Regions from separate parts of the Streptomyces sp. NPDC020362 genome, predicted to be linked through region 4. Evidence: riboswitches for the same ligand, from Rfam matches in the RefSeq annotation. Region 4 holds a riboswitch; each other region holds the start of a gene.

Region 1 (5,174 bases), on a different contig from region 4:
GCCGGAGCGGTGGGACATCATGCACTTGAAGCCGTTGCGCTGGGCCAGCTCGACGGCGTCCAGGGTCTCGGTCAGCGAGCCGATCTGGTTGACCTTGACCAGCAGGGCGTTGGCGGTGCCCTCCTCGATACCGCGGGCCAGGCGCTCCGGGTTGGTGACGAAGAGGTCGTCGCCGACCAGCTGGACCTTGTCGCCGAGCTTGTCGGTGATGACCTTCCAGCCGGCCCAGTCGTCCTCGAACAGCGGGTCCTCGATGGAGACCAGCGGGTAGGCCGCCACCAGCTCCTCGTAGTACTCCGTCATCTCGGCGGCGGAGCGCTCCTTGCCCTCGAAGACGTACTTGCCCTCCTTGTAGAACTCGGAGGCGGCGACGTCGAGCGCCAGGGCGATCTGCTCGCCGGGGACGTACCCGGCCTGCTTGACGGCCTCCAGGATGAGGTCGAGGGCCTCACGGTTGGAGCCGAGGTTCGGGGCGAAGCCGCCCTCGTCGCCGAGGCCGGTGGACAGGCCCTTGGACTTCAGGACGGACTTGAGGGTGTGGTAGACCTCGGTGCCCCAGCGCAGGGCCTCGGAGAAGGACTCCGCGCCGATCGGGGCGATCATGAACTCCTGGATGTCCACGTTGGAGTCGGCGTGCGAGCCGCCGTTCAGGATGTTCATCATCGGCACCGGCAGCAGGTGCGCGTTCGGGCCGCCCAGGTAGCGGAAGAGCGGGAGGTCGCTGGCCTCGGAGGCGGCGTGGGCGACGGCGAGGGAGACGCCGAGGATGGCGTTGGCGCCGAGGGAACCCTTGTTGTCGGTGGCGTCCAGGTCGAACATGGCCTGGTCGATCAGGCGCTGCTCGGTGGCGTCGTAGCCGACCAGCTCCGGGCCGATCTGCTCGATGACGGCGAGGACGGCCTTCTCGACGCCCTTGCCCTGGTAGCGGTTCGGGTCACCGTCGCGCAGCTCGATGGCCTCGAAGGCGCCGGTGGAGGCGCCGGACGGAACGGCGGCACGACCCGTGCTGCCGTCGTCGAGGCCGACCTCGACCTCGACCGTGGGGTTGCCTCGGGAGTCCAGGATTTCCCGGGCTACGACGACGTCGATGGACGGCACGAGCATCTCCTTCATGGATGTGACGCTGGTTGTGCGGGGCGGGTGCGCCTTGCGACTAGAGCCTAACCGTCCCGGGCCCGTCGGCCACCGACCGACCGTCCCGTGGACAGGGAGACCGTACCCATTGTTCACGTCCGGAACAAAGGGGCTTCCGGATGAGGCCCGGCTGAAGAGTGGGGAAACAGGGCGGGAAAGCAGGGCGGGGAAACAAACAACCCCGCCCCGGCGCGTACGGGGGAACACGCGCCGGGGCGGGGAGCCCGTGGGGACGGGGGGATGACCCTCACGAGGCCTTCAGAGTGGGGGCGGGCCTTGTGAGAGCGCTGTGGTTCCGGTGGGAGCCAGGTGTCACTTCAGGTGCAGCTGCTGGCCCGGGTAGATGAGGTTGGCGTCCTCGACGATGTCCTTGTTCAGCTCGAACAGCTTCTTCCAGCCGCCCTTGACGCCGTGCTTCTCGGCGATGGTGCTGAGGGTGTCACCCTTGACGACCTTGTACTCGCCGTCGCCCTTCTTGACCTTCTTGCCGGTCGGGGTGGTGACGGTCTTGCTCGGGGCCGGACGCTCGGCCGAGCGGGAGGCGGCCTGCGTGTCGGTGGAGCGGGTGGTCGGCGCGGTGGTCTTCGCCGGGGCGCTCTTGGGCGCGGCGGTGGGGGCGGAGCCGCTGTAGGGGGTGCCGGACAGGCCCGTGCCGCACACCGGCCAGGCGCCCTTGCCCTGGGCGGCGAGGACCTTCTCGGCGACGGTGATCTGCTGCGCCTTGGTGGCCTGGTTGGCCTGCGCGGCGTAGGCGGTGCCGCCGTACGCGGCCCAGGTGGAGGCGGAGAACTGCAGGCCGCCGTAGTAGCCGTTACCGGTGTTGATGGCCCAGTTGCCGCCGGACTCGCACTGGGCGACCGCGTCCCACTCGGAGCCGGTGGCGGCGGAGGCGTTGCCGGCCGCCATCAGCGGGGCGGCGACGACGGCACCGGTGACACCGGCGAGCGCGATGGCCCGGGTGGCCTTGGACGGACGACGGTGCTTGCCCTTGCCGGAAAACAGCATGGATCGATCCCCTCACCGACGCCTGCGAGGTGAGCTGTCGGGTTCGGGCCGGTTGAGTTGCCCGGCCGCACCTCCTGGGGAGGCGCGGCTTCACCCCTAGCCGGATCCAGCCTCAACTGCTGGCCCCGGCACTTACCTTGGGTCCCCCGCTCCTGCCTACGGCGCATGACGCGACGACTGTTCCCGGGCAACCGCTGGCAGGACTCGGCGTTGCGAGTGCCGGGGCTCGTGGTGACGAGCGGCCTTGACCGTAGACATGCGCCCGGCGGAATTTCAAAGACGATCAGGGCTTCTGAGACTCATCCCACACTTTCGCCAAAACGGACATTCGGCGTGAAGCGGGGCGTCAACTCCCGCTACTTTCCACCCTTTTCCGCACCGATATTCAGGGTCTGACCGGGGGTGATGTCGTTCGGGTCGGCGCCGACGACCTTCTTGTTCCCGGCGTACAGGGCGCGCCATCCGCCGTCGACGTCAAGGGAGTCGGCGATGGAGACGAGGGTGTCGCCGTCGCGGACGGTGTAGGTGCTCGCGTCGCGGGAGGCATGGCGGCCGGGCGAGGCGGCGTTCTGGCCGTTTGCCGCGCTTTCGTCCGCACTCCCGCCGCGGTGACGCCCGCCGCTGCTGAGCGAGCCGGTGTCGACGAGGCTCCAAGAGCCGTCACTCTGGGCGGAATTGTCCGAGTCTTCCGTGGTGGGGTCCGCGGTGGGCGACTCGTTTTCCTGCCGGCCCCCGGAGCCCGGCGAGGAGGATTTGTCGGACTTGGGGGTTTCATCGGCCTTGTCGGAGCGATGAGAACCGGTGTGCTTACTCGCGCTCGGTGACGGCTTGGCGGCCACATCCGAGGAGGAGTCGGACGAAGACGACGAGTCCGACAGGCCGGATGAGTCGGATGTATCGGTGGAGTCGGACGAGTCCTTGTGCCCGGAGGAGTGACCGGAACCCTGCGAGTCCGAGCCCTGCGCATCGGAGCCCTGCGCGTCCGAGCCCTGCGCGTCGGAGTCACCGAGGCCCGTGTCGACGTCCACGGAGCCGGAGTTCGAGGTCAGGCCGGAGAGCAGGGCGCAGGTGGCCCAGGGGGTGGTGCCCTGGTCGGCGAGGATCTTCTCGGCGACGGCGATCTGCTGCGAACGGCTGGCCTGGTCGGCGCTGTAGGCGTACTCCGAGCCGCCGTATTTGTTCCAGTCGTCCTGGGATATCTGCAGGCCGCCGTAGTACCCGTTGCCGGTGTCCGCGCTCCAGGAACCCCCGCTCTCGCACTGGGCCACCTTGTCCCATGTGGTGCCGTCGGCCGCGTTGGCGCTCGCGGCACCGAGGAGCGGGATGGCGATGGCGGAGCCGGTCACTCCGGCCGCGACGAGGAGAGCCGGAGCCTGACGGGGGCGACGGTGACGACCGTTCCCGGTGAGCATGCGGAAGCCTTTCGTGCGACAACGGGGCCGGCGTGACGGGTGAAGCGGGGTGTCACGCTGATGGGTGAACGTATCGGCAGACGATCACTTGTCACAAGTTAATGCCGCGCAGATCACGTGAAGATCACAGAATTGAGGTCTGCCGTACGCGCCCGGGCGGGTGTGCTCACGGCACGGGCGTGAACTCCACGGGCAGCGTGCGCAGGCCGCGCATGATGAGTCCGCCGCGCCAGCGCAGCTCGGCCGGATCGGCCGCGAGCCGCAGGTCGGGCAGACGGGTGAGGAGGGTGGCGAGGGCGGCCTGGCCTTCCAGCCGGGCGAGGGGAGCGCCGAGGCAGTAGTGGATGCCGTGGCCGTACCCGAGGTGCTGGTTGTCCCGGCGGGACAGGTCCAGCACATCCGGATCGGCGAACCGCTCGGGGTCGCGGTCTGCGGCGGCGAGGACGACGAGCACCGGGTCCCCGGCGGCGATGTCCTGGCCGCCGACGGTGAGCGGCCGGGTGCCGAACCGCCAGGTGGCCAGCTCCACGGGTCCGTCGTACCGCAGGAGTTCCTCGACACCGGTCTCCAGGAGGTCCCTCTCCCCGGCGGCCAGGGACGTCTGCAGCCGACGCCGCTGCTCGGGGTGGGTGAGCAGGGCGTAGGTGCCGTTGCCGATGAGGTTGACGGTCGTCTCGAAGCCGGCGAAGAGAAGGATGAAGGCCATGGCGGCGGCCTCGTTCTCGGTGAGGTGCTCGCCGTGGTCGGAGGCCCGGATGAGCCCGGAGATCAGGTCCTCGCCGGGCGCGGGCTCGGCGGGCAGCGCCTCGCGCTTGCGGTGGATGAGGTCGGCGAGATAGCCGCGCATCTTCTTCACGGACCGCGCGACCCCGCCCCTCGGCCCTCCCCCGTGCCGGATCATCATGCCCGCCCAGTCCCGGAAGTCGTCCTGGTCCTCGCGCGGGACGCCGAGCATGTCGCAGATGGCGTAGATGGGCAGGGGGAAGGCGAACTCGTGGATGAGGTCGGCGGAGCCCGTCGCGGCGAACCCGTCGATGAGGCGGTCGGTCAGCTCCTGCACCCGGGGCGCGAACTCGGCGACACGGCGGGGCGTGAACGCCTTGCTGACCAGGCGGCGCAGGCGGGTGTGGTCCGGCGGGTCGATGTTGAGCAGGTGCGTCATCAGCTCGGCCTTGCGCTCACCGGGGATGCCGGTCTTCCCCTTGGCGTGCTCGGGCTCGTCGTGGTGCGCGGGATTCTTGCTCAGCCGCTGGTCGGCAAGAGCCTGCTTGGCATCGGCGTACCGCGTGACCAGCCAGGCCTCCACCCCGCTGGGCAGCCGTGTCCGGTGCACGGGTGCGTGCTCGCGCAGCCAGGCGTAGGCGGGGTAGGGGTCGGCGGCGAACTCCCAGGTGAAGAGGTCGGGGGCCGTCGGGGGGTGGGGCTGGTCCATCACTCCTTGACCGTATCCGGCTTTTCGCCGGAGTCCGCTTCGCTCCTCCCGCCCGCTTCGGGCGCTCCTTCCGTCGCCCGGATCGCATCCCGGTACGCCCGCGCCACTGCCCGCAGGGCCGCCTCCGGATCCACTCCCTGTGCCTCGGCCCGTACCGCGAGCGCCAGCAGCTCGTAGCCGATGCCTTCGCC
Region 2 (5,174 bases), on a different contig from region 4:
CATCAGCATGCGGATGGTGGTGGTCTTGCCGGAGCCGTTCGGGCCGAGGAAGCCGAAGACGCTGCCCGCCGGGACGGTCAGATCGAGGCCGTCGACGGCGAGTTGTCCGCCGCGGTAGCGCTTGGTGAGGCCGAGCGTGGCGATGACGGGCCCCCGCTCGTCCTGTGCGCCCCGCTCCGCCGCGCCCCCCGAGTCCCGCTCCGTGGCGGACGGTTCGTCCATCGGTCCCTCGATTCGTCGTGTCCCGGGAGCGCACCCGGGGCCTGCGAAAAGCCACCCGGGCTCCCCGCAGGCCCCGGGAGGGTCACTTCCCTTCGTTCGCCGCCTTCACCAGGGCGTCCTTGGTGACCGCGCCGGCGTACACCTTGCCGTCGTCGGTGATCAGGGCGTTGACCAGACGGGTGGAGAAGACCGTGCCCTTGCCGAACTTGCCGGAGACCTGGTCGCCCAGCGAGCCGAGGAAGCCGCCGAAGGCACCGCCCTCGGAACCGGACGGCAGGGCGCCGCCCTTGGCGCCGGTGTCGAAGGTGGCGATGGACGTCCAGCCCTTGCCGAGCACGGTGGCACGGTCCATGCCCTTGGCGAAGCCCTCGCCGGACTTCGGGGCGTGCTCCGGCGCCTTGGACTTCTGCTTCTCCTCGGTGACCTTCGCGCCCTTGGGCGGGGTGAAGTCGAAGGCGGAGGCGGCCGGCTTGGCGAAGGAGACCTGGGTGAAGCCCGCGTCCAGCACGGCGGCGCCGCCGCTCCTCGGCGTCAGCGTGAACTTCAGCGGCTGGCCCGTCTTCGCGTCCACGGCGATGCTGATCGCGCCGACCGTGGTGCCGGACTGCTTGGGCTTGATCAGCAGCTTGTAGGCGTCGCGTCCGGCGACCTGGACGGTGCCGTCGACCGTCACGGACGTGGTGTCGTCGACCGACTTCAGAGCCTCGTCGGCGAAGTCCTTGGGCGTGGCCGGCGGCTCGGCCCGGTGCTTCCTGCCGGAGTCGGCGGCGGTGCCGTGGTAGACCTCGTTGCTCTTGCTGTCGTAGCCCCACACGTTCTTGCCGTTGTGGATGATGCTGTACTCGGCGCCGCTCTCCAGCAGCGAGAGCTTCTGCCGGTCGGGGCCGTCGGCGGCCACGCGCAGGGTGTGCGTGCCGGAGACCAGCTCGGTGAGCTTGGCCTTGGGGTCCGCGGAGGAGCCGTCGCCGCCGCGCTGGGCCGCCCCCGAGGCCAGGCTGCTCTCCAGGCCGCCGAGGTTCGGCAGGCCGAGGTCGGTGGTGACCTTCACCGTGCCGGACAGCTGCTGCACGTCCGACTTGGCGATCTTCTCGATGAGCTGCTGTGCGGTGATCTTCGGCAGGTCGGGGTCACCGGAGGCGGCGAGCGCCGGGACCAGCCCGATCGTGGCCGCCGCCACCCCCACCACCGCGACCGGGACCGCGTACCGGGCGGCCTTGCGGCGTCCGGCGCGCAGGTCCTCGTCCTGCGCGATGCCCGCTGCGTCGTCGGATTCGTACGGTGCCATCTGTGCCTTACCTCCGTCGTCGGCGGCGGCTGTCCTCACGCTGGTCCACCTGAGCCGCCATTCTCACCCGAATCGGTGAGGAGTGGTGATTTCCGTGGTCTCCATCTGACCAAATCGGCCGCGCGGAAGCGTCAGACCTCGGAGCCAACTCCGTGTACGCCTGCGGTATGACACATGAGGGCGGCGTCTCCCCCGACCCGTAGGGGTCGTGCGGGAGACGCCGCCCTCGCGCTCGTTGCGGGCATGCCGCCCCGGGTCAGCCGGCCCGGTGCACCACCGCGTCGCACAGCTCGGTCAGCGCAGCCTTGGCGTCGCACTCCGGCAGCGGGGCCAGGGCGGCCCGCGCCTCCTCCGCGTACCGGACGGTGTCCCGGCGGGCCTGCTCCAGGGCGGGGTGCGCGCGCAGGGCGGTGAGCGCCTCGGCGAGCCGGGCGTCGTCGCTGAGGTCGGAGTCCAGCAGCTCGCACAGCGCGAGGTCCTCGGGCAGGCCGAGGCGGGCGGCCCGCTCGCGCAGCCGGAGCACGGGCAGCGTCGGGATGCCCTCGCGCAGGTCGGTTCCCGGGGTCTTGCCGGACTCGCGCGAGTCGGAGGCGATGTCCAGGACGTCGTCCGCGAGCTGGAAGGCGACCCCGAGCCGTTCGCCGTACTGGGTGAGCACGTCGACGACCGTCTCGTCGGCGCCGGACATCATCGCGCCGAACCGGCACGAGACCGCCACCAGCGATCCCGTCTTGCCGCCGAGCACGTCCAGGTAGTGCTCGACCGGATCGCGGCCGTCCGAGGGACCCGCGGTCTCCAGGATCTGCCCGGTGACCAGCCTCTCGAACGCGAGGGCCTGCACCCGTACCGCCTCGGGGCCGAGGTCGGCGAGGATCTGGGAGGCGCGGGCGAAGAGGAAGTCGCCGGTGAGGACCGCGACGGAATTGCCCCAGCGCGTGTTGGCGCTGTCCACGCCGCGCCGCACGGCCGCCTCGTCCATGACGTCGTCGTGGTACAGCGTGGCCAGGTGGGTCAGCTCCACGACGACGGCCGACGGTACGACGCCGGGCGCGTACGGGTCGCCGAACTGCGCGGCAAGCATCACGAGCAGCGGCCGGAACCGCTTCCCACCGGCTCGTACGAGGTGCTGCGCGGCCTCCGTGATGAACGGGACCTCACTCTTGGTGGCTTCGAGCAAGCCTTCCTCGACAGCCGCCAATCCGGCCTGGACATCGGCTTCCAGAGCCTGGTCCCGCACGCTCAGCCCGAACGGCCCGACGACGGTCACGAGGGGTCTCCTGTCTGCTGGTGTCTGCTGGCGGTTACGCGGTTTGTCGATAGGTCGCTGCCATCACTCAAGTCAGCGTATCCGGTCCTGTTTCGATCACCGATAGCGCCCACCGGTCCAGGCCGGGCGCTATCGGATCACGGCCGCTATGTTCTTGATCATCTGATAACGACGGACATCTATTGACTTAACAGCAACTGGTCCGATTTGTCGCGAACCGGGCCGTGGGCGAATTACTCCTTTTGCGTCATGCGCAGCAAATCCCTCTAATCCCGCATGTCTGATTTGGTACACTTTGCCATTTCGTGAGTTGGGTCACGCGGGCAGGTATATCCAGCCATCCGGCACAACCCCCTTCCGCCCTTGCCCCGCAAGGCCAGTTGAGGATTGGCAACAGCAAAGGATCAAGTTGCCCATACGGGACAGACCAAGGTCAACTGGCACGTTGGGTGAATCCGGTACTTGTTCCGGACATGTGCTCTCGCATAGCTTCCCGGCACGTCAGGCGGACGCCGAATCCTGCCGCGTCTGACACCACCCATCGACGAACTCATTCGTACGGCAGGAGCGGGGGACCCAGGTAAGCCGCCGGACCGGCCGGCACATGCGCAGATGCACATGTCGTCACCGGAACGGCTAGGGGTGAAGCCGTGCCTTCCAGGAGGCACGGCCGGGCACTCCCCGGGCCCGAACCCGACAGCTCACCTCGCAGGCGACGGAGAGGGACAACGCCATGCCTGCTGCCGCTCAGCGCCTCCGCAACCGCACCAACCGCCTCGTCCGCACGCTCGCCGTGGCCGGCACCGGTGCCGCCGTACTCGCCCTTCCCGTCATCGGCGCGACCAGCGCGTCCGCCGCCACCCCCGCGGCCACCACGCCCTCCACCACACTCGCCGGGTACCCGAACAACCTCGACGGCTGGATCCGCGAATCGCTCGCGATCATGGCCGAGAAGCACATCCCGGGCACCTACAACGGCATCTACCGCAACATCATCCGCGAGTCCTCGGGCAACCCGAACGCCATCAACCTGTGGGACTCCAACGCCGCCAAGGGCATACCGTCGAAGGGCCTGCTCCAGGTCATCGACCCGACGTTCAACGCGTACCACGTGGCCGGCACGTCCTTCGACATCTACGACCCGGTCGCGAACATCACGGCCGCCTGCAACTACGCGGCCGCGCGCTACGGGTCGATGGACAACGTCAACGGCGCCTACTGACGAACGCCCGCGGCGGGGCCCCTGCTGTTATCCCGGTCAGTCGGTCGGGAACAGTCTTTCGAGGACGACGGCGATGCCGTCGTCCTCGTTCGACAGGGTGACCTCGTCGGCGGCGGCCTTGAGCTCCGGGTGGGCGTTGGCCATGGCGACGCCGTGCGCCGCCCAGTCGAACATCGGGATGTCGTTGGGCATGTCGCCGAAGGCGAGGGCCCGCCCGGCGGGGATCTCGAGGTGGTCGGCGGCCAGCGCCAGCCCCGTCGCCTTGGTGACACCGCACGGCTGGAGTTCCACGGTCCCCGGCCCCGACATCGTGACCGTCGCCAGCGAACCCACCGCCGAGCGCGCGACCGCCGCCAACTCGTCGTCGGACAGTGTGTGATGGCGCAACAGCACCTTGCTGATGGGCTCGCACCACAGGTCGTCGCGGCGGCCGACCCGCACGGCCGGCAGGGTCGGGTGCGGCATCAGATACCCCGGCTCGATCAGCGTGAGCCCGTCCACGCCGTCCTGGTCGACGGCGGCGTAGACCTGCCCCACCTCGGCCTCGATCTTGCCGAGCGCGGTCTCGGCCAGTTCCCGGTCCAGGCGCACCGACCACAGCAGGCGGTCGGCTCCGGCGTCGTAGACCTGCGCGCCCTGCCCGCACACCGCGAGCCCCGTGCACCCGAGGTCCTCCAGCAGGGGCCTCACCCGCGGGGCCGGGCGGCCCGTCACCACCAGATGCCGGGCACCGGCCCGCACCGCCCTCGCGAGTGCGGCGAGCGACCGGTCGGAGACGGTGTCGTCACCGCGCAGCAGTGTCCCGTCCAGGTCCGTGGCGATCAGTGCGTATGCGGGGGGTGCGGCCATGATCAGAGAATACGGACAGTGCGCCCCACCGACTCACCCTGATGTTCCCGCACTTGTCTGCTTCTCACCCCCAAGTGGTGCCCGCGGGCTCCTTGATGGTGGTGTTGATGCGGTTGAACATGTTGGTGAGCGAGATGGTGAGGATCAGCGCCGAGAGCTGCTTCTCGTCGAAGTGGTCGGCGACTTCGTCCCACAGCGCGTCCGGCACCGGCTCCTCGCAGCGGTCGGCGAGCCGTGTGACCCGCTCGGACAGCTGCAGCGCCGCGCGCTCGGCCTCGGTGAAGAAGGGCGCCTCGCGCCAGGCGCCGACGGCCGCGATCCGCTCCTCG
Region 3 (5,174 bases), on a different contig from region 4:
AGCGCGAGCGGGACGAGGACAGCGAGGCCGCGATCCCGGAGGCCGGCCCGGAGGAGACCGGCGCGGGCGCTCCCGTCCGCTTCCACTCCACATGGGCGGCCGGGATCTCCTCCAGGAAGCGGGAGGGCGGGTTGTACGACGGCTGGCCCCAGGCGCTGCGCATCGCCGACCGCGTGAGGTACAGCCGATCCCGCGCGCGGGTGATGCCGACGTACGCCAGGCGCCGCTCCTCCTCCAGCTCCTTGGTCTGGCCGAGGGCGCGCATGTGCGGGAAGACGCCGTCCTCCATGCCGGTCAGGAAGACGACCGGGAACTCCAGGCCCTTGGCGGTGTGCAGGGTCATCAGCGTGATGACGCCGGAGCCGTCCTCTTCCTCGTCGGGGATCTGGTCGGAGTCGGCGACCAGGGCGACCTTCTCCAGGAAGTCGGCCAGCGTGCCCTGCTCCCCCTCCTCGCGCTCCTGCTCGAACTCCAGGGCCACGGCGGCGAGTTCCTGGAGGTTCTCGATGCGGGTCTCGTCCTGCGGGTCGGTGGAGGCCTGCAACTCGGCCAGGTATCCGGTGCGTTCGAGCACCGCCTCCAGGACGGTGGCCGGCCCGGCCCCGGACTCCACGATGGTGCGCAGGTCCTCCATCAGCGTGTTGAACCGCTTGACCGCGTTGGTGGAGCGTGCGGCCATGCCGTAGGCCTCGTCCACGCGCTTCAGGGCCTGCGGGAAGCTGATCTTCTCGCGCTGGGAGAGGGCGTCGATCATCGCCTCCGCGCGCTCGCCGATGCCGCGCTTGGGGACGTTGAGGATGCGGCGCAGCGGCACCGAGTCCTCGGGGTTGGCGAGGACGCGCAGGTAGGCCAGGACGTCCCGGACCTCCTTGCGCTCGTAGAAGCGGACGCCGCCGACGACCTTGTAGGGCAGGCCTACTCGGATGAAGACCTCTTCGAAGACACGGGACTGTGCGTTGGTGCGGTAGAAGACGGCGACGTCACCGGACTTGGCCTCGCCCGCGTCCGTGAGGCGGTCTATCTCGTCGGCGACGAACTGGGCCTCGTCGTGCTCGGTGTCGGCGACGTAGCCGGTGATCCGGGCGCCCTGGCCGGCGTTGGTCCACAGGTTCTTCGGGCGGCGGGACTCGTTGCGCTCGATGACCGCGTTTGCGGCGGACAGGATGGTCTGCGTGGAGCGGTAGTTCTGCTCCAGCAGGATCGTCGTCGCGTTCGGGTAGTCCTCCTCGAACTGGAGGATGTTGCGGATCGTCGCGCCCCGGAAGGCGTAGATCGACTGGTCCGCGTCACCCACCACGCACAGTTCGGCGGGCGGGAGGTCGTACGCGTTCGGGGGGACGTTCTCGTCGTGGGCACCCGTGCCGACCAGCTCACGCACCAGCGCGTACTGGGCGTGGTTGGTGTCCTGGTACTCGTCGACCAGGACGTGCCGGAAGCGGCGGCGGTAGTGCTCGGCGACGTCCGGGAAGGCGCGCAGCAGGTTGACCGTCGTCATGATCAGGTCGTCGAAGTCGAGCGCGTTGGCCTCGCGCAGCCGCGACTGGTAGAGCGCGTAGGCCTGGGCGAGGGTCTTCTCGAAGCCGTCGTTCGCCTGGGCGGCGAAGTCCTCCTCGTCGATCAGCTCGTTCTTGAGGTTGCTGATCTTGGCGCTGAAGGACTTGGGCGGGAAGCGCTTGGGGTCCAGGTCCAGGTCACGGCAGACCAGGGCCATCAGGCGCTTGCTGTCGGCGGCGTCGTAGATGGAGAAACTCGACGTGAAGCCGAGCTTCTTCGATTCGCGCCTGAGGATCCGCACGCAGGCGCTGTGGAAGGTCATGACCCACATCGCGTGCGCACGCGGGCCGACGAGCTGCTCGACGCGCTCCTTCATCTCGCCCGCGGCCTTGTTGGTGAAGGTGATCGCGAGGATCTGGCCCGGGTGCACGCTCCGCTCGGCGAGCAGATGGGCGATGCGGTGGGTGAGCACGCGGGTCTTGCCGGAGCCGGCGCCGGCGACGATGAGCAGCGGGGAGCCGGCGTGGACGACCGCGGCGCGCTGGTTCTCGTTCAGCCCCTCCAGGAGCGCCGCCGCGTCGATCGCGGGGCGCGGGGCGCCGTCGCGGTAGTAGGCGTCCCGGTCCGGTGGTACGTCGAACTTCCCGCCGAACAGATCGTCCGGAAGCGGCTCCGGAGCGTGATCGTCCTCGGGCGGCGGCGGGGGTTCCTCCTCGCGCCCGCGGGAGGGCTGGAGGTCCGCCAGGAAGCTGTCGTCAAAGAGGCTGCTCATCGCTCTCCGAGTCTAGGGCGCCGCACCGACAACCGGTCGCAGTCCCCGGAACACGGCTCCCGCGGGCGCCCGCTATCGGACACGGCCCCGGGGAGTCGATCACCGTCCCGATCCGTGCCGATCGGCCCTCACGCTGCGAAAGCACCTTGTCACGCCTGTATGAAAACGGCCTCAGGTCACGGAAATGTATCGGACATATGACTCACCAACCTTCACAAGAGTCACACGAGTTGGCTAGGTTGCCGTCAGGCCGCACGACCCCCTTCCGGCGAACGTCGCCGAGCGCTGCGGCCTCCGCCGAGTCCGGTGCGCCTTCACGCGGCCACTGGAGCCGGGGACCCACCGATCCTGGGGTGAATCGGCCGACTCCCGCCCGGGACGAAGCCGTAGGGCAACCCTTCCGAACCACCCGCCCGAACCCGACAGCTAACCCGGTAGGCGGCACATTGGAAGGAGTCGCCTCCCTTGGCGTCGCACCGCAAGCCGCGCCCCGGCACAACCCTCGGACCGGGCGTTCGCACGCCCGACCTCGCCACCGCCGCCATCACCTCCGTGGCCGTCCTGCCCCAGACGGCCGAGGCCGCCCCCGCTCCGGACGGCCGGCCGAGCCTGGCCGAGATCGAGAAGAAGGTCGACGAGTTCTACCGCCGGGCCGACTCGGCGGCCGAGGAGCAGCCGGCGGGCAGGCAGCGGGGGCGGGTGGACGCCCCGGCCGAGGAGAGCGCCCGGCGCCCGGGCCGGCTCTCCAAGGCTCGTGAGGAGCTGGGGTCGTTCGCCGTCGCCCCCGACACGACCGCCCTCCTCGCGGAGTATCCGCAGGACCACTTCGCCCCGGACCGGGTGATGAAGCGGCTGGCCTCGCGTGTGAAGGACGCCGCCGGGCGGGGGCGGACCACCGCGGGCCCCGAGGCGCCGACACAGGCTCCGACAGCGACGGCGGCAGCGGCGCCGTACGACGTGAAGACGGCCAAGGCGGCCGTTCAGAAGAAGCTCGTCACCGCGCGTGAACTGCTGTCACGGCTCACGGCCGAGGAGCGCGCACGGCCTGCCGCAGCCGAACAGTGGCCCCGGGAGGAGACCGCCGGGCAGGCGGCCGAGCCACTGCGGCAGGGGGTGCCGGCACGACAGGCGGCCGGGCCCGTGCGGCACACGGCCGAGCCGGTGCGGCACATGGCCGAGCCCGTGCGGCACACGGCCGAGCCCGTGCGGCAGCGGGCAGCGGCACGGCAGGAGACCGGCTCGGCGTCCACCGGACTCACCGACTGGCCGACCACCGAGACCACCAGCTCGCCGACCACCGGTCCCAACGACTCTGCGCCCACCGGCCCCACCGGCTGGCCGACCACCGAGACCGTCGACTCGGCGTCCGCCGGTCCCACTGACTCGGCGTCTGCCAGTCACGCCGACTCGGCGTCCGCCGATCCCACCTGCGCGGCATCCACCGACCCCACCGACTCGTACGCCACCCGGGCCGAAAAGGCGGTCGCCTTCGCCCGCGCCCAGGTCGGCAAGCCGTACGTGTCCGGTGCCAGCGGCCCCGGCTCCTACGACTGCTCCGGACTGACCCAGGCCGCCTGGAGGGCAGCCGGTGTCGCCCTCCCGCGCGCCGGCCACGACCAGGCCCGTGCGGGCACCCAGGTGCCCCTCGCCGACGCCCGGCCCGGTGACCTGCTCTTCTTCCACGGCAACAGCAGCCATGTCGGCCTCTGCACCGGCGACGGCATGTTGATCCACGCTCCGACGCCCGGCGGGTGCATCCGCGAGGAACCCGTCTACCAGTGGGGCGAACCGATCGTCCACAGCGTGGTGCGGCCCGTCTGACCGGATCCTTTTCCTGACCCATTCTTCCCCGTCCCGTGCTCTTTTCGAGCCCCACGCGCGCGTGCCCTCCTCCCGCGGGCTGCCCGGATACCTAGCATCGGGCGCATGGCCGGCATCTCAGCTCTGCGCGCGTGGTGGGCGGAGCGTCCGCCGGCGGCGGGCGCCGCCGTCATGGCGACCGGCATCGTGTCGGTGAGCCTGTATCTGACGGGCACCGAGACGCTTTCCCTGGTCTTCCTGTGGCTGGCCTGTCTCGCCTGGGTGGCGTTCGCCGCGAACTTCGTCGTTCGGCTGCTGGGGCAACGGGAGCGGTGGGCCGCCGAGGCCCGGAGCCCGGGCGCGCTCACCGCCGTCGCCGCCACGACGGTGCTCGGCACCCGGATCTCGGCGTTCGGCTGGCAGCGGCTCGCGGGGGCGTCGCTGGCCCTGGCGGCGCTGCTCTGGCCGGTGCTGCTCGTTCTCGTCGTACGGCACTGGAAGTCGCGCATGCCGGGAGCGGTGTTCCTGTGCTGTGTGGCCACACAGGGGCTCGCGGTGCTGGCGGCGACCCTGGCAGCGGCCACGACGACGGCATGGCTCGCGCGCGCCGCGATGGTGCTGTTCTGGCTGGGCCTGGTGCTCTACGGGATCGCCCTGCCGCACTTCGACCTGCGGCAGGTCCTCGAAGGGCCCGGGGACCAGTGGATCGCGGGCGGGGCACTCGCCATCTCGGCACTGGCCGGGGCGAAGCTGCTGTCCGCCGACAGCGCGCGCCTGTATCTGTGGAACGACGACGACCGCGGTGTGCTGCGTGACGCGACGGTCGTGCTGCTCGCGCTGGACCTGGCCTGGTACCTGGTGCTGCTGGCCGCCGAGGTGGCCCGGCCGCGGCTGGGCTACGACACGCGGCGGTGGGCGACGGTGTTCCCGTTGGGAATGACGGCGGCGGCCACGCTGTCGGTCGTGGCCGCCGTCGGAGGCGCATGGCTGAGGGAGCCGGGGCGGGTGCTGGTGTGGGTGGCGGTGGCGGCGTGGCTCGTGGTCGCGGCCGGTGCCGCGCTCGCGGCCCGCCCCGGGTTCAGCCGAGCGGGCTGAGCGTCACGTCCAC
Region 4 (5,174 bases):
CTCGCCTCCGACGCCGAGGGCGCGGACGCCGCCCTGGACCGTCTGGCCAAGCTGGTCACCGAGGGCCTGGAAGAGCTGCCCGAGACCGTCTGATCCATGCCGGAGCCGCGTCACCATTTCCGGGTGGCGCGGCTTCTGCGTTTTCGGCAGCCCCCGCTCCGGGAGCGGTCGGCCGGATGAATTCACGGCAGGCGCACGGACGGCACGCGAGCGAGAATTCCCGGTGCACCGGGAAAAGGGCAGCGGAAATACACGCCCAACGAATATCTCCTCTTTGTATACGGCGCCCGTGTTAATGCCGCAGGCTCGGCATGTTTACGGCATGTTGCGAATTCCTCACACGCTCCGTGCGGTCGCCCTGCGAGGGGAATCGCAGCCGGTGCACGGCTGTCGCGCGCTCGGCGTGGAGCGCCGTGACCGCCCGCGCGCGCTCGCCGTCGCCGCGCGCCACCGCGTCCACGATGGCGCCGTGCTCCGCCCAGGACTCCGCCGGGCTCGACGGCGGCTCCACCGTGTACATCCAGGCGATCTTGTGCCGCAACTGGGTCAGCACCGAGGTCAGCGAGGAGCTGCCCGAGGCCTGCGCGAGCGTCTCGTGGAACCAGCCGCCCAACGAGCGCAGATCCTCGCTGCTGCCGTGCCTGGCCCGCTCCTGACCCAGCCGGACCAGACCGCGCAGCACCTTCAGATGGGCCTCGGTACGCCGCTGGGCGGCCCGGGAGGCACCGAGGGGCTCCAGGAGCATGCGCATCTCCAGCAGGTCCGCGGCCTCCTGCTCGGTCGGCTCGGCCACACAGGCACCCGCGTGCCGCCGGGTCACCACGAAGCCCTCCGCCTCCAGGGTGCGCAGCGCCTCGCGGACGGGGACGCGAGAGACGCCGTAGCGGCGGGCCAGGACTTCCTCGGTGAGGCGGCTGCCGCGCTCGTAGACACCGGCGACGATGTCGTCCCGGATCGCCGTGCACACCGAGTGCGCCGGAACACGCATGACCGACCTCCGCCTTAATCCCCGTGAAACGTCGACGATGGACGTGTGTTCCGTGACTCTATTGCAATGAGTCGGAATTTCCGACGGCGGGCCGGAATCCATGGATATTTTTTGGACAGCGGGTGCGGCGGGCGCAGTGAAAAACGGCGAAAGCCCCGGCTCGTGAGCCGGGGCTTGGGCTGCCGTACGCGCGGCCGTCGGACACCCGCACCGTGCTAGCCGAGGTGCCGGGCACCCGCATCGCGCTCGCGGAGGAGTCAGGCACTCGCACCGCGCTCGCGGAGGAGGCACCGGCACCGCGCTCGCGGAGGCGTCAGACGTTCACGCCGTGCTTGAGGAGGTAGGCGACGGGGTCGATGTCCGAGCCGTACTCGGGCGTCGTACGGGCCTCGAAGTGCAGATGCGGTCCGGTGACGTTGCCGGTCGCGCCGGACAGGCCGATCTGCTGGCCCGGGGTGACCTTCTGGCCCACGGTGACGCCGATGGACGACAGGTGGCCGTACTGGGTGTACATGCCGTCGGCCATCCGGATCACGATCTGGTTGCCGTAGGCCCCGCCCCAGCCGGTGGAGACGACGGTCCCGGAGCCGACCGCGTGGACGACCGTGCCGCTGGCCGCGTGGAAGTCGATGCCGGTGTGGGAGCCGGAGGACCACAGGGAGCCGCCGGTCTTGTAGCCCGTGGAGACGTACGAGTTCGCGATCGGGGCGACGAAGGCGTTCAGACGCTTGCGCTCCGCCTCACGGGCGGCACGCGCCCGGGCCTCGCGGTCCTCCCTGGCCTTCTCGGCGGCAGCCTTGGCCGCGGCCTCCTCGGCCGCCTTCTGCTCGGCGGCCTCCTTCTGGGCGGTGGCCTGCTCGTCGATCTGCTCCGCGAGCGAGTCGCTCACGGTGATGACCGGGGTGAGGCCGGTCTGCTCGGCGGAGCTGTCCGAGGCGAGCGCCGGCGTGGCCGCGAGGGTGCCGATGACACCGGTACCGGTGAGAGCCGCGATGCCGGCCGCCTGGACGGAGGTGCGCCTGGCCCGGCCGGGCCTGCGGTGCTTCCCGGTGGCACCTATGAACGCCATGAAATGGCTGGTCCTTTCCTTCCCTCTCGCCTACCGGGTTAGCTGACGGGTTCGGAGCAGGAAGGTCTCCTACGGACCCCCTCGCTCGCGCGCGGGCGTCCGATTCACCCCAGGGACTGCGGTGGGTCCCCGGCTCCCCTGGCTCGCGCCGTACGGGGACTCGGCGATGACTGTCCGGTGCCGCGGGCGCGGCGCACTGCCTGACGGACAGCCCGGACGACGCTAAGCGGCCCGGCTTTCGATCCCCAAACGGATCCGCGCTTTTGTAGTACATCCCACAGGGCAGACGGGCAGCTCTGCCCCAATTCGGACATCTGGAGAAGGGCGGCGCACGGCAGGGGGCCCTGATGACCCGTCGGTCGTCAGGGCCCCCGCGCGTGGCGGCGTCCGGGCTCTACTCGGCCGCCACGACGGTGACTTCGCCGATGCCGAGCGCCTCGACCGGCGCCTTGATCTCGGCCGCGTCGCCGACCAGAACCGTCACCAGGCGGTCCACCGGGAAGGCGTTGATGACCGCCGCGGTGGCCTCCACCGTGCCGGTGGAGGCGAGCTGCTGATACAGCGTCGCCTGGAAGTCGTCGGGCAGGTGCTGCTCGACCTGGTCCGCCAGGGTGCTCGCGACGGCCGCGGCGGTCTCGTACTTCAGCGGCGCCACGCCGACGAGGTTCTGCACGGCGACATCGCGCTCGGCGTCGGTCAGACCGTCCGCCGCTAGCGTGCGCAGCACCGTCCACAGGTCCTGGACCGCGGGACCGGTGTTCGGGGTGTCCACGGAGCCGCTGATGGCGAGCATCGAGGCGCCCGTGCCGTCGGGCGCGGAGCGCAGGACCTGCCCGAAGGCGCGCACGCCGTACGTGTACCCCTTCTCCTCGCGCAGGACCTTGTCCAGGCGGGAGGTGAGGGTGCCGCCGAGGCAGTACGTGCCGAGCACCTGGGCGGGCCACACCCGGTCGTGCCGGTCGGGGCCGATCCGGCCGATGAGCAGCTGCGTCTGGACGGCGCCGGGCCGGTCCACGATGACGACACGGCCGGTGTCGTCGGCGCTCACCGCAGGCACCGGCCGCGGCTCGCCGGGGGTGCCGGTCCAGGCGCCCAGGGTGTCGCCGAGCAGCGCGTCCAGATCGGTGCCGGTGAGGTCGCCGACCACCACCACGGTGGCCGTGACGGGCCGCACATGACGGTCGTAGAAGGCGCGCACGGCCGCCGCGTCGATCTTCTCGACCGTGTCCTCGGTGCCCTGGCGCGGTCGGGACATGCGCGAGGTCGCCGGGAACAGCTCCTTGGAGAGTTCCTTGGCGGCCCGGCGGGAGGGGTTGGCCAGCTCGTGCGGGATCTCGTCCAGGCGGTTGCGGACCAGCCGCTCGACCTCGCTCTCGGCGAACGCGGGCGCGCGCAGGGCGTCGGCCAGCAGGCCGAGGCCCTTGGCCAGCCGGGAGGCCGGGACCTCCAGGCTGATACGGACGCCGGGGTGGTCGGCGTGCGCGTCGAGCGTGGCGCCGGCCCGCTCCAGCTCGGCGGCGAACTCCTCCGCGGAGTGCCGGTCGGTGCCCTCGGAGAAGGCCCGCGCCATGATCGTGGCGACGCCGTCCAGGCCGGCCGGCTCGGCGTCCAGGGGCGCGTCCAGCAGCACCTCCACGGCGACGACCTGCTGGCCGGGGCGGTGGCAGCGCAGCACGGTCAGGCCGTTGTCCAGACTGCCACGCTCGGGGGCCGGGAACGCCCAGGGCTTGGCCTCGCCGGGCTCCGGCTGGGGGTGGAAGTCCATGGTGGCGAGCTCGCTCACTTGGCCGTCTCCTCGTCGTCGTTGCCGGCCTCTACGGTCGCTTCCTGCTCCGGGTCCTCGGGCACGTCGGCATCCTGCGCGGTCTCCGGGGACTTCGGCTCGTAGACGAGAACCGCGCGGTTGTCGGGGCGCAGGCGGGCCTTGGCGACCTCCTGGACCTCTTCGGGGGTCACCGCCAGGACCCGCTCGACGGCGGTGAGGGCGAGCTGCGGATCGCCGAACAGGACGGCGTACCGGCACAGTTCGTCGGCGCGGCCCGCGACCGTGCCGAGCCGGTCCAGCCACTCGCGCTCCAACTGGGCCTGGGCGCGCTCCATTTCCTCGGGCGTGGGGCCCTCCGCTGCGAACCGGGCCAGCTCCTCGTCGATCGCGCTCTCGATCACCGGAACCTCGACGTCACCGGAGGTCTTCACGTCCAGCCAGCCGAGGGAGGGCGCGCCGGCCAGGCGCAGCAGGCCGAATCCGGCCGTGACCGCCGTGCGGTCGCGGCGCACGAGCCGGTTGTACAGGCGGGAGGACTCGCCGCCGCCGAGAACGGTGAGGGCCAGGTCGGCCGCGTCCGCCTCGCGGGTGCCGTCGTGCGGCAGCCGGTAGGCGGCCATCAGGGCGCGGGCGGGCACCTCCTCGACGAGGACCTCGCGCAGCTGCTCACCGATGGTCTCGGGCAGGGAGCCGTCGCGGGGGTCGGGCTTGCCGTCGTGGCCGGGGATCGACCCGAAGTACTTCTCGATCCAGGCCAGGGTCTGCGCGGGGTCGATGTCGCCGACCACGGAGAGCACGGCGTTGTTGGGCGCGTAGTAGGTGCGGAAGAACCGGCGCGCGTCCTCCAGGGTGGCCGCGTCCAGGTCCGCCATCGAGCCGATGGGCGTGTGGTGGTAGGGGTGGCCCTCGGGGTAGACGAGCGCGGTCAGCTTCTCGAAGGAGGTGCCGTAGGGCACGTTGTCGTAGCGCTGGCGGCGCTCGTTCTTGACGACGTCCCGCTGGTTCTCCATCGACTCGTCGTCCAGGGCGGATAGCAGCGAGCCCATGCGGTCGGCCTCCAGCCAGAGGGCGAGCTCCAGCTGGTGGGCGGGCATGGTCTCGAAGTAGTTGGTGCGCTCGAAGCTGGTCGTGCCGTTGAGCGAGCCGCCCGCGCCCTGCACCAGCTCGAAGTGGCCGTTGCCCGTGACCTGCGCCGAGCCCTGGAACATCAAGTGCTCGAAAAGGTGAGCCAGGCCGGTACGCCCCTTGACTTCGTGGCGGGAGCCGACGTCGTACCAGAGGCAGACCGCCGCCACGGGGGTCAGGTGGTCCTCGGAGAGCACCACGCGCAGACCGTTGGCAAGGCGGTACTC

The links. A riboswitch is a leader RNA that binds a small molecule or an ion and turns the genes downstream of it on or off. The one in region 4 is predicted to bind cyclic di-AMP.
Region 1: it holds a riboswitch for cyclic di-AMP, as region 4 does, so the genes downstream of both, AB0H32_RS08220 (transglycosylase family protein) here and AB0H32_RS24135 (M23 family metallopeptidase) in region 4, are expected to answer to the same signal.
Region 2: it holds a riboswitch for cyclic di-AMP, as region 4 does, so the genes downstream of both, AB0H32_RS05940 (transglycosylase SLT domain-containing protein) here and AB0H32_RS24135 (M23 family metallopeptidase) in region 4, are expected to answer to the same signal.
Region 3: it holds a riboswitch for cyclic di-AMP, as region 4 does, so the genes downstream of both, AB0H32_RS34375 (NlpC/P60 family protein) here and AB0H32_RS24135 (M23 family metallopeptidase) in region 4, are expected to answer to the same signal.

The regions. Positions count from the first base shown of each region.
Region 1 is NZ_JBFAET010000012.1:84,006-89,179, reverse strand. It holds gene eno (phosphopyruvate hydratase) at 1-1,104, opposite strand, end outside; gene AB0H32_RS08220 (transglycosylase family protein) at 1,447-2,139, opposite strand; cyclic di-AMP (ydaO/yuaA leader) riboswitch at 2,144-2,313, opposite strand; gene AB0H32_RS08215 (transglycosylase family protein) at 2,496-3,551, opposite strand; gene AB0H32_RS08210 (cytochrome P450) at 3,718-4,983, opposite strand; gene AB0H32_RS08205 (nucleoside triphosphate pyrophosphohydrolase) at 4,983-5,174, opposite strand, start outside.
Region 2 is NZ_JBFAET010000008.1:60,424-65,597, reverse strand. It holds gene AB0H32_RS05955 (ABC transporter ATP-binding protein) at 1-222, opposite strand, end outside; gene AB0H32_RS05950 (DUF2092 domain-containing protein) at 305-1,507, opposite strand; gene AB0H32_RS05945 (polyprenyl synthetase family protein) at 1,764-2,774, opposite strand; cyclic di-AMP (ydaO/yuaA leader) riboswitch at 3,307-3,504, shown strand; gene AB0H32_RS05940 (transglycosylase SLT domain-containing protein) at 3,508-3,996, shown strand; gene AB0H32_RS05935 (HAD family hydrolase) at 4,033-4,845, opposite strand; gene AB0H32_RS05930 (carboxymuconolactone decarboxylase family protein) at 4,910-5,174, opposite strand, start outside.
Region 3 is NZ_JBFAET010000143.1:358-5,531, forward strand. It holds gene pcrA (DNA helicase PcrA) at 1-2,266, opposite strand, end outside; cyclic di-AMP (ydaO/yuaA leader) riboswitch at 2,552-2,724, shown strand; gene AB0H32_RS34375 (NlpC/P60 family protein) at 2,732-4,087, shown strand; gene AB0H32_RS34380 (tellurite resistance/C4-dicarboxylate transporter family protein) at 4,193-5,161, shown strand; gene AB0H32_RS34385 (hypothetical protein) at 5,165-5,174, opposite strand, start outside.
Region 4 is NZ_JBFAET010000070.1:15,323-20,496, forward strand. It holds gene AB0H32_RS24125 (HPr family phosphocarrier protein) at 1-93, shown strand, start outside; gene AB0H32_RS24130 (GntR family transcriptional regulator) at 293-988, opposite strand; gene AB0H32_RS24135 (M23 family metallopeptidase) at 1,302-2,057, opposite strand; cyclic di-AMP (ydaO/yuaA leader) riboswitch at 2,070-2,233, opposite strand; gene AB0H32_RS24140 (pitrilysin family protein) at 2,452-3,840, opposite strand; gene AB0H32_RS24145 (pitrilysin family protein) at 3,837-5,174, opposite strand, start outside.